DNA from 3 places in the Herbaspirillum sp. VT-16-41 genome. Region 1 is predicted to be linked to each of the others. Evidence: predicted binding sites of a transcription regulator. Region 1 holds the regulator's gene; each other region holds the start of a gene.
The links. Region 1 encodes HrcA, which represses chaperone genes, less so after heat shock. Its sites were predicted from a motif close to TTAGCACTCNNNNNNNNNGAGTGCTAA; they were not measured.
Positions count from the first base shown of each region.

Region 2: groES (co-chaperone GroES) is a predicted target of HrcA. The motif match lies at 1,023-1,049, and genes of this name have one in related genera.
Region 3: rpoH (RNA polymerase sigma factor RpoH) is a predicted target of HrcA. The motif match lies at 929-955, and genes of this name have one in related genera.

Region 1 is NZ_MUXB01000120.1:241,165-244,524, reverse strand. Features, by position in the region: gene fur (ferric iron uptake transcriptional regulator) at 162-587, shown strand; gene hrcA (heat-inducible transcriptional repressor HrcA) at 708-1,736, opposite strand; gene BTM36_RS18635 (HAD family hydrolase) at 1,815-2,531, opposite strand; gene BTM36_RS18630 (NAD kinase) at 2,568-3,360, shown strand, end outside.
Region 2 is NZ_MUXB01000106.1:219,421-222,780, forward strand. Features, by position in the region: gene BTM36_RS13470 (branched-chain amino acid ABC transporter substrate-binding protein) at 1-383, opposite strand, end outside; gene groES (co-chaperone GroES) at 1,165-1,455, shown strand; gene groL (chaperonin GroEL) at 1,587-3,236, shown strand.
Region 3 is NZ_MUXB01000099.1:257,366-260,725, forward strand. Features, by position in the region: gene BTM36_RS09650 (ABC transporter permease) at 1-570, shown strand, start outside; gene rpoH (RNA polymerase sigma factor RpoH) at 1,111-2,010, shown strand; gene BTM36_RS09660 (SCO family protein) at 2,092-2,682, opposite strand; gene cyoE (heme o synthase) at 2,687-3,360, opposite strand, start outside.

The DNA.
Region 1 (3,360 bases):
AAAGCGCTATATGATAAGCTAGAACTTACTTCTTAAATAGGCATGAGTGCGTTCCGGACGCAAAAGGCTGCCCCACCAGCCCGGCCGGAGCGGTCCCCAGGCCCTCCCAGCGGACCAGCGCGCCTGTTTGAGACCAGTAAAAACCGGGAACCCACTCTACCATGCCGAACAATCCATCCGAACTGAAGGCCAGCGGCCTGAAGGCCACCCTGCCACGCCTGAAGATCCTGGAAATCTTCCAGAACACCTCCGTGCGCCACCTTAGCGCCGAAGACGTCTACAAACAGTTGCTCTCCGACAATCTGGACGTGGGCCTGGCCACCGTCTACCGCGTGCTGACGCAGTTCGAGCAGGCAGGCCTGCTCCAGCGCAACCACTTCGAGACCGGCAAGGCGGTCTTCGAACTGAACGAAGGTTCGCACCATGACCACCTGGTCTGCCTGGACTGCGGCAAGGTCGAGGAATTCTTCGATGCCGAGATCGAGAAGCGCCAGATCAAGATCGCCCAGGAACACGGTTTCGAAATCGCCGACCACGCCCTGGCGTTGTACGGACATTGCAAGAACTGCAAGAAGCTGAAGAAATAAACCAGGGGCCTTGCTTGCGGATATTTACGCAGGCAATCCTTTGCAAAGAAAATGAAAAAGCCACGTGATGTCCCACGTGGCTTTTTTCGTTGGCTCCGCCGGCGGAAGCCGTATCCGTCTTCAGTGCTGGCTCAGCGCGCTGGAGAGCAGCTTGGCGGTGATGTCGACGATGGGGATGACCCGTTCGTAGGCCATGCGGGTGGGGCCGATCACGCCCAGGGTACCGACGATGCGCCCGTTGACTTCGTAGGGGGCGGTGACGATGCTCATGTCGTCCATCGGTACCAGTTGCGATTCGCCGCCGATGAAGATCTGCACGCCGGTGGCCTTGCTGGACACATCCAGCAACTGCAGCAGGCCGGTCTTCTGCTCGAACATGTCGAACAGGCGGCGCAGGGAATTCATGTTGGAGGACAGGTCGCTCACCGACAGCAGGTTACGCTCGCCGGAGATGACCACGTTGTTGTCGGCCTCCTCGCTCATGGCGTCGCTGCCGGCTTCCACGGCGGCCTGCATGAGCACGGTCATGTCGTCGCGCAACTGGCGCAGCTCGCCCTGCAGGCGCAGCCGCACCTGGTCGAAGGACTGGCCGGCGTAATGCTGGTTGATGTAGTTGGCGGCCTGGACCAGCTGGCTGGGGGTGTAATCGACCTCGGTGAGCAGCATGCGGTTCTGCACATCGCCACCCTGATCTACGATCACCAGCAGGATGCGCTTTTCCGACAGCCGCAGGAATTCGATCTGCTGGAACGCCGATTCACGCTTGGGCGTCATCACGACGCCGGCAAACTGCGACAGCGACGACAGCACCTGGGCGGCGTTGGTGATGATCTTCTGCGGCGAGGTGTTGTGCTGCAGGCGAGCCTGCAGGCGGCCTTCCAGCGCGCTTTCGTCGATCGCCTCGACTGTCAGGAGGGTATCGACGAACATGCGGTAGCCGCGCGGGGTCGGCACCCGTCCGGCCGAGGTGTGCGGGCTGGCGACGAAGCCCATCTCTTCCAGGTCGGCCATGATGTTGCGGATGGTCGCTGGTGACAGTTCCAGGCCGGACAGTTTCGACAGGGCGCGCGAGCCCACCGGCTGGCCGTCGGCGATGTACCGTTCGACCAGTGCCTTCAGGAGTGTGCGGGCGCGGTTATCGAGTTGCATGGTGCATATTCTAGCGGCTTATGATGCAAAGAGTGACAGCTACGTGAGGGCGGATGTGAATTGGCGCCAGCCGACACTTCAGGCCTGAGCCGCCAGCCAGTCGTGCAGCTCGTGCAGATCGCGACAGATGGCATCGGGGCTGATGCCATCGGGCAGCGTTCGCGCAAAGCGGTTCATCCACACCGCGCGCAGGCCGGCCTGTTGCGCACCCTGCACATCCAGCAGGGGATCGTCGCCGACATAGACCGTGGCGCCCGGCGCCACCTGCAGCGCTTCGCAGGCGGCGTGGAAGATCGCCGGATCGGGCTTGGCGCGACCAAAGCGGTGGGCTGCGATGGAGACGACGAAGTGCCCGGCCAGGCCGATGCGTTCGAGGTCGGCGAAGCCATTGGAGACCGAGCCCAGCGTCAGTTTGTCTTTCAGGCGCAGCAGTGCCGGTTCCACATCGTCGAACAGCGCGACCGTGCTGCGTGCTTCGGAGAACAGGGCCATGGCGGGATCGACCAGGGCCAGGTCCACGTCATGTTCGCGGAAGACCTCGGTCAAGGCGGTATGGCGCAACCTCCAGAGGTCGATGCGGTAGACCGGATCGGTCTGCATCAGGGCCATGCGGCGTTCGCGCAGGCTGGCCACGGTATGCGCGGCAGCCACGGTCGGTGCGTGCTGGCGCAGCCAGTCGTAGAGCAGGCCTTCGGCGCGCACCAGCACCGGTTCGATGGCCCAGAGGGTGTCGTCGAGGTCGAACAGGACCGCTTCGATGGGCGGGGGAGGCAGGGGGGAAGCGCTTGGTTTCATTACAATGTCATCTCAAATTATGGTCTAATCCGCAGCATGTGGCCCATCAAATTACCCGTTCAGGCAGCCGTACCCAAAACCGTCGCCATCGTCGGCAAGTACCAGGCCGTCGGCATCGCGCAGATATTGTCGGACATCGCCGTGTTCCTGGAGTCGCACGGCCACACCGTGGTCTTCGAGACCGAAACCGCCGAGAACATCGCCCTGCAAGGCTATGACAGCATGACTCCCGAGCAGATCGGTCATCACGCGGACGTGGCCATCGTGGTCGGCGGCGACGGTACCATGCTGGGCATCGCGCGCCAGCTGGCACCGTACAACGTACCGCTGATCGGCATCAACCAGGGACGCCTGGGCTTCATCACCGACATCGCGCAAGACCGCATGATACCGGCTCTGGCCGAAATGCTGGACGGCAATGTCGAAGCCGAGTCGCGCTCGCTGCTGGAAGCGCGGGTCTATCGCGAGGGCGGCGAGATCTTCCGCGCCCTGGCCCTGAACGATGTGGTGGTGGCGCGGGGTTCCACCTCCGGCATGGTCGAGCTGCGGGTCGAGGTCGATGGCCGCTTCATGTACAACCAGCGCTCCGACGGCCTGATCGTGGCCACCCCGACCGGCTCCACCGCCTATGCGCTCTCGGCCGGCGGACCCATCCTGCACCCCAGCCTGCATGGCATCGTGATGGTGCCGATCTCCCCGCATTCGCTGTCCAATCGTCCGATCACGCTGTCGGATTCCTGCGAGATCGTGATCCAGGTGGTTTCCGGGCGCGAGGTCAGCGCCAACTTCGACATGCAGTCGCTCACCAGCGTGCTGCATGGCGACCGCA
Region 2 (3,360 bases), on a different contig from region 1:
GGCGAGATTTGCGGGATGCCGGCATCGAAGTAGATCTTGGAAGCGGGGATGGTGGTGCCCGAGTTCATGTGGCCGACCACGCCCTTGACCTTGGCATCGACCAGGGCCTGGGCCACGGTGGTGGCTTGCTTCGGATCGGAAGCGTCATCCTGGGGAACCAGCTGGAAAGTCACTTTCTTGCCGCCGATCATGAAGCCCTTGGCATTGAGCTCGTCCACGGCCATGCGGGCGCCGTTTTCGTTGTCCTTGCCGATGTGGGCGTTGGGACCGGTCAGGGGAGCGACGTGACCGATCTTGATGACCTCTTGTGCCTGCGCAGCCCCTGCGAATGCGAACGCTGCCACGATGGCGGTGGCGACAGGAATCCCTTTAATTTTTTGCATGAAATGCTCCTATTACTTCCGATAGAGTGATTGAAAACGCAGTTCGTTGTGCCATTTGTTATATGCGCTGACCAATCCTGACATCCGCGAACGAAGGCCCGGACGATCAACACCGCAGCACCCCCAGTTGCTGACTGGATGTTGCTTGCGGACTCTGCTACTGCAAAAAACGAGCCATGCCCCATGGCATCACGACTCGGGAGCCCTCCCCGTGGTGTTTCCCGCTTAAAAAGGGACGGAGCCACCTCAGGTAAGCGGCCCGGACGAAACGCCAGGCCAGGCGGGGCAGTTCCTACGACGCGATCCACCCCGCTGGGCAGAATACACCGTAATGGTGCGGCTGGGAGCGGCGCACGGAGACCAGTACAGTTCTTCAGACAGATCGCACGTTTTATGCACTTTTTTAATACGCGGCATTGGGTTTCGCACCAAATGGGAACGTGAAACCGAAAAAAACTGCACGCCCGCACAAGTGGTCGCAGGGGGTACGCATTTCTCACCAAGGTACTCATCCCGCAAGATGAGAAAATCGGTTTGTCCGCGGCCACCCTGCTCCCTCGCTGCCTCGCGTTTGAAGGTGTAAGCACGACTTGCGCCAGTCAATTGACGCCTTGAAAAATCCAAAGCCCATCCCTATACTTAGCACTCGTCACGGCAGAGTGCTAACAGCCCGCCGGGCGCAATCCCCTTTTTCTTGCGGTGAGGTTTGCTGCATTTGGAAGAAAACCGTTGCAGGCTTCGCCGCAATCAATGCTAACTTATTGAAAATTAAGGAGTTCTCATGAATCTTCGCCCTTTGCACGATCGCGTCATCGTCAAGCGCCTCGACCAGGAAACCAAGACCGCTTCCGGTATCGTTCTGCCTGATGCAGCGACCGAAAAGCCGGACCAGGGCGAAATCCTGGCCGTCGGCAATGGCAAGATCCTGGAAGATGGCAAGGTCCGCCAACTGGCTGTGAAGGTCGGCGACCGCGTCCTGTTCGGCAAGTATTCCGGCCAGGCCGTGAAGGTCGATGGCCAGGAACTGCTGGTCATGCGCGAAGAAGACCTGTTCGCCGTCGTCGAGAAGTAATTCGGCATCCGGCCCGTCTGTATCTTCATATATAGAGGGCCCTCGGCAACAAGACAGCAGCCGGCGCTTGCCCCAGCTTTCAGCACCAAGCCCGGCGACATGAACTGAACCGAATTTCTGGAGAATCCAACATGGCAGCAAAGCAAGTTATTTTCGGCGATGAAGCACGCGCCAAGATCGTCAACGGCGTCAACATCCTGGCCAACGCAGTCAAGGTCACCCTGGGCCCCAAGGGTCGTAACGTCGTGCTGGAGCGCAGCTTCGGCGCCCCGACCGTGACCAAGGACGGCGTTTCCGTCGCCAAGGAAATCGAACTGAAGGACAAGCTGGAAAACATGGGTGCCCAGCTGGTCAAGGAAGTGGCTTCCAAGACCTCCGACAACGCCGGTGACGGTACCACCACCGCTACCGTGCTGGCCCAGGCCATCGTGCGCGAAGGCTTCAAGTACGTCGCCGCCGGTTTCAACCCGACCGACCTGAAGCGCGGTATCGACAAGGCCGTCACCGCCATCGTCGGTGAAGTGAAGAACCTGTCCAAGCCCACCACCACCTCCAAGGAAATCGCTCAAGTCGGCTCGATCTCGGCCAACTCCGACGCGGACATCGGCGACATCATCGCCAAGGCCATGGAAAAGGTCGGCAAGGAAGGCGTGATCACCGTTGAAGACGGCAAGTCGCTGGAAAACGAACTGGACATCGTCGAAGGTATGCAATTCGACCGCGGCTACCTGTCGCCGTACTTCATCAACAACCAAGAGAAGCAGATCGTCGCCCTGGACAATCCCTTCATCCTGCTGTTCGACAAGAAGATCTCCAACATCCGTGACCTGCTGCCGGTGCTGGAACAAGTCGCCAAGGCTGGCCGTCCGCTGCTGATCGTGGCTGAAGACGTCGAAGGCGAAGCCCTGGCTACCCTGGTGGTCAACAACATCCGTGGCATCCTGAAGACCGCTGCCGTCAAGGCTCCTGGCTTCGGCGACCGCCGCAAGGCCATGCTGGAAGACATCGCCATCCTGACCGGTGGTCAAGTGATCGCCGAAGAAGTCGGCCTGACCCTGGAAAAGGCCACCCTGGCTGAACTGGGCCAAGCCAAGCGCGTCGAGATCGGCAAGGAAAACACCACCATCATCGACGGCGCTGGCGAAGCTGCCGGCATCGAAGCACGCGTGACCATGATCCGCACCCAGATCGGCGAAGCAACTTCCGACTATGATCGTGAAAAGCTGCAAGAGCGCGTGGCCAAGCTGGCCGGCGGTGTTGCACTGATCAAGGTTGGCGCTGCCACCGAAGTCGAAATGAAGGAAAAGAAGGCCCGCGTCGAAGATGCACTGCACGCTACCCGCGCTGCCGTTGAAGAAGGCGTCGTGCCTGGCGGTGGCGTGGCCCTGCTGCGCGCTCGCGCCAACGTCAAGGACCTGAAGGGCGACAACCCCGACCAGGAAGCCGGTATCAAGATCGTGCTGCGCGCCATCGAAGAGCCGCTGCGCCAGATCGTCTTCAACGCCGGCGACGAGCCGTCGGTGGTGGTGAACAAGGTGCTGGAAGGTTCGGGCAACTTCGGCTACAACGCCTCCAACGGCACCTACGGTGACCTGGTGGAACTGGGCGTGCTGGATCCGGCCAAGGTGACCCGTTCGGCTCTGCAGAACGCTGCCTCCGTGGCCAGCCTGATCCTGACCACCGACGCCCTGGTGGCCGAAGTGGCTGACGACAAGCCGGCCGGCATGCCTGGCGGCATGGGTGGTATGGGCGGCATGGGCGGTATGGACGGCATGATGTAATTGCCCTCCTGCTGCGGGCCATGGATGACATGGCCTGTGCTGCAAGAAGAAAACCCGCATCGGTGACGATGCGGGTTTTTTATTGTGCTGGTGCCACTGGATGGTGGCCGATTTCGCTCTGCGC
Region 3 (3,360 bases), on a different contig from region 1:
ACCCTGGGCAGCAATCCGCTGCCGGACAGCTTCGTGGTGCGACTGCCGGGCTTCGAGAACGCCATGAATGCCGGCCGCGTCGATGACATCGCGCAGCAACTGAAGAAGCAGGCCGGCGTGGATACGGTGCAGATCGACTCGGCGTGGGTCAAACGGCTGGCGGCGTTGCTGCGCATCCTGCGGCTGGTGCTGCTGTTCCTCGGCATTACGCTGGGTGCGGTGGTGGTGGCGGTGGTGTTCAATACGATCCGCCTGCAGGTGATGACGCAGCGCGACGAGATCGAGGTGTCGCGCCTGTTCGGGGCGACCAATTCCTTCATCTACCGGCCCTTCTATTACACCGGCGCGCTGCTGGGCGGATGCGCCGGACTGGTGGCGTTGGGGCTGGTGGTGGCGGCACAGCAACCGCTCAATGCGGCCATCCTCGATTTCGCGCACCTGTATGCGTCGGAATTCCAGCTGGCCCTGCCCAGCCCCATGGCCATCGCCCTGCTGCTGGCCGTGAGCGCCCTGCTGGGCCTGTTCGGGGCAATGCTGTCGGTGCATCGGCAGCTGGCCCGCAAGGCTTGAGGCTGTTCCTGGCGCCTGCAGATCCAAGCCCGCAGTAGCGGGCTTCGGTTTTTCTGGCATCGGAAACACCGGTGGAACTCCTCGCCCTGCAATAATTCCAAGTCTCGTACGTCTTCCCAAGGGTGGTCGCCAGCCTTGCCGGCAAAGCGGCACTTCTGTCTGTGCTCCCTTTTCTGCCCTGGCGTCTGCCTCTTCCCAGCCCCGTGGCGCGCTGCAAAAATTGTTACAAGTTTCTCGCCTGCTTTTGACCCGCATCGCAACTTTTGTCGCCCAAAGGCGACTAATATAAAGGGGAAATAATGCAATGAGGGACTGATCGGCAATAGTCTTCGGCTATCAACGCTTCCCAATCATGCTATTAGCACTCTGGGGTGACGAGTGCTAGAATACCTTATCGAATTGCTCCAGTTTTATGTGAGCACTGCAACAAACCGAGACGATGCGCGCCCGCTGCGCATCTGCCGCGCCAAGCCACCGGCGCCGGCGCCGGCCCCAAAGCTTACCGCTTCATACTGTTTCCGCTAGGAACGAGGAGAATCCATGAAAACTGCGTCTGCACAAACTGCACTCATGCCTGCCGAGTCCAATGCACTCGCGCTGGGTTTTTCCGGCAGCCTGGGCAATATCGACGCGTATATTTCCGCAGTGAACCGCCTGCCCATGCTGACCCACGAGGAAGAGATCAAGCTGGCCCGCGACCTGCGCGAAAAGAATGACCTGGGTGCCGCCCAGAAGATGGTGTTGTCGCACCTGCGCCTGGTCGTCTCGATCGCCCGTGGTTATCTGGGCTATGGCCTGCCGCACGCCGACCTGATCCAGGAAGGCAACATCGGCCTGATGAAGGCCGTCAAGCGTTTCGATCCGGCGCAGAACGTGCGTCTGGTGTCCTACGCCATGCACTGGATCAAGGCCGAGATCCACGAGTACATCCTGAAGAACTGGCGTCTGGTGAAGGTTGCTACCACCAAGGCCCAGCGCAAGCTGTTCTTCAACCTGCGCAGCCACAAGGAAGGCCTGGACGCGATGACGCCGGCCCAGGTCGAGGCGCTGGCCAAGACCCTGGACGTCAAGCGCGAGGAAGTGATCGAGATGGAAACCCGTCTGTCCGGTCGCGATATCGCCCTGGAGTCGCCCACCGATGATGAAGATGACAAGTTCGCGCCCATCGCCTACCTGTCTTCCGACAATTCGGAGCCGACCCGTGTCATCGAGGCCAAGCAGTACGATCGCCTGCAATCGGAAGGCCTGGAAGCCGCACTGTCCAAGCTGGATGACCGCTCGCGCCGTATCGTCGAAGCCCGCTGGCTGGCCAATGACGATGGTTCGGGTGCCACCCTGCATGAGCTGGCCGATGAGTTCGGTGTGTCTGCCGAGCGTATTCGCCAGATCGAAGCGGTCGCATTGAAGAAGATGAAGACGGCGCTGCAGGCCTATTCCTGATCCGGCTGATCCGCATCGCAGCAACAAGAAAGGCGCCCTCGGGCGCCTTTCTTTTTTCCATCTCTGGATGAGCTCTCCGGCTCAGTTCAACAGCAGCTTGATGTCATGCGTCAGGGTCTGCGGTCCCTGGCCGTGCTTGACGAACAGGCGGATGTGGCCCTGGGTGTCGAACACATAGCTGCCGGCCGTGTGGTCCATGGTGTAGCTGCCGGGCTGCTTGCCAGGTACCTTTTGGTAGAACACCTTGAATTCCTTGGCGACCTTCTCGGTCTGCGGCAGGTCACCGCGCAGGCCCAGGAAACGCTTGTCGAAGGCTGGCACGTATTGCGACAGCACTTCCTGCGTATCGCGCTCGGGATCGACGGTGACGAAGAGCACTTGCACCTTGTCCGCATCCGGCCCCAGTTCCTTCATGACATTGGCCATCTCGATCATGGTAGTCGGGCAGACGTCCGGGCATTGGGTGTAGCCGAAGAACATGACCACCACCTTGCCCTTGAAATCGGCCAGCGTGCGCGGCTTGCCGTTGTGGTCGGTCAGGGCGAAGTCCTTGGCGTAGTCCAGGCCGGTGACATCGGTATTGTTGAACTTCAGCTCAGGCTTGGACGGGCCGCAGGCCGCCAGCAGCGTTGCGCAGCCGGCCAGCAGCAGCGCCGAGAAAAATCTTTTCATGGGCTTAGAAACCGCGGAACAGGAAATAGTGATCCACCAGCAGCACCGCGAACAGGATGGACAGGTAGACGATGGAATAGGCGAAGGCCTTGCGCGCGATCAGGTCGGTGTAGCGGCGATAGATCTGCCAGGAGTACCAGAAGAAGATCGCTCCCAGCACGACCGCCGTGGCCAGATAGATCAGGCCGCTCATGCCAATGGCAAAGGGCAGCAGGCTCACGGCGAAGAGCGCGATGGTGTACATCAGGATGTGCAACTTGGTCACATCCATGCCGTGCGTGATGGGCAACATGGGCAGGCCGGACTTGGCGTAGTCGTCACGGCGGTACATGGCCAGCGCCCAGAAGTGTGGTGGCGTCCAGATGAAGATGATCATCACCAGCACCCAGGCCTGCATCGGTACATCGTTGGCGATCGCAGCCCAGCCGAGGGCGGGTGGCATGGCGCCGGCCAGGCCGCCGATGACGATGTTCTGCGAGGTGGCCGGCTTGAGGATGATGGTGTAGATGATGGCGTAGCCGACGAAGGTCGCGAAGGTCAGCCACATGGTCAGCGGATTGACCAGGTTGTACAGCACCCACATGCCCAGGCCGCCGAGTACGCCCGAGAACACCAGCGTCTGCGGTACCGTGATTTCGCCGCGCGCCAGTGGCCGGCGGGCGGTGCGGGCCATGCGCG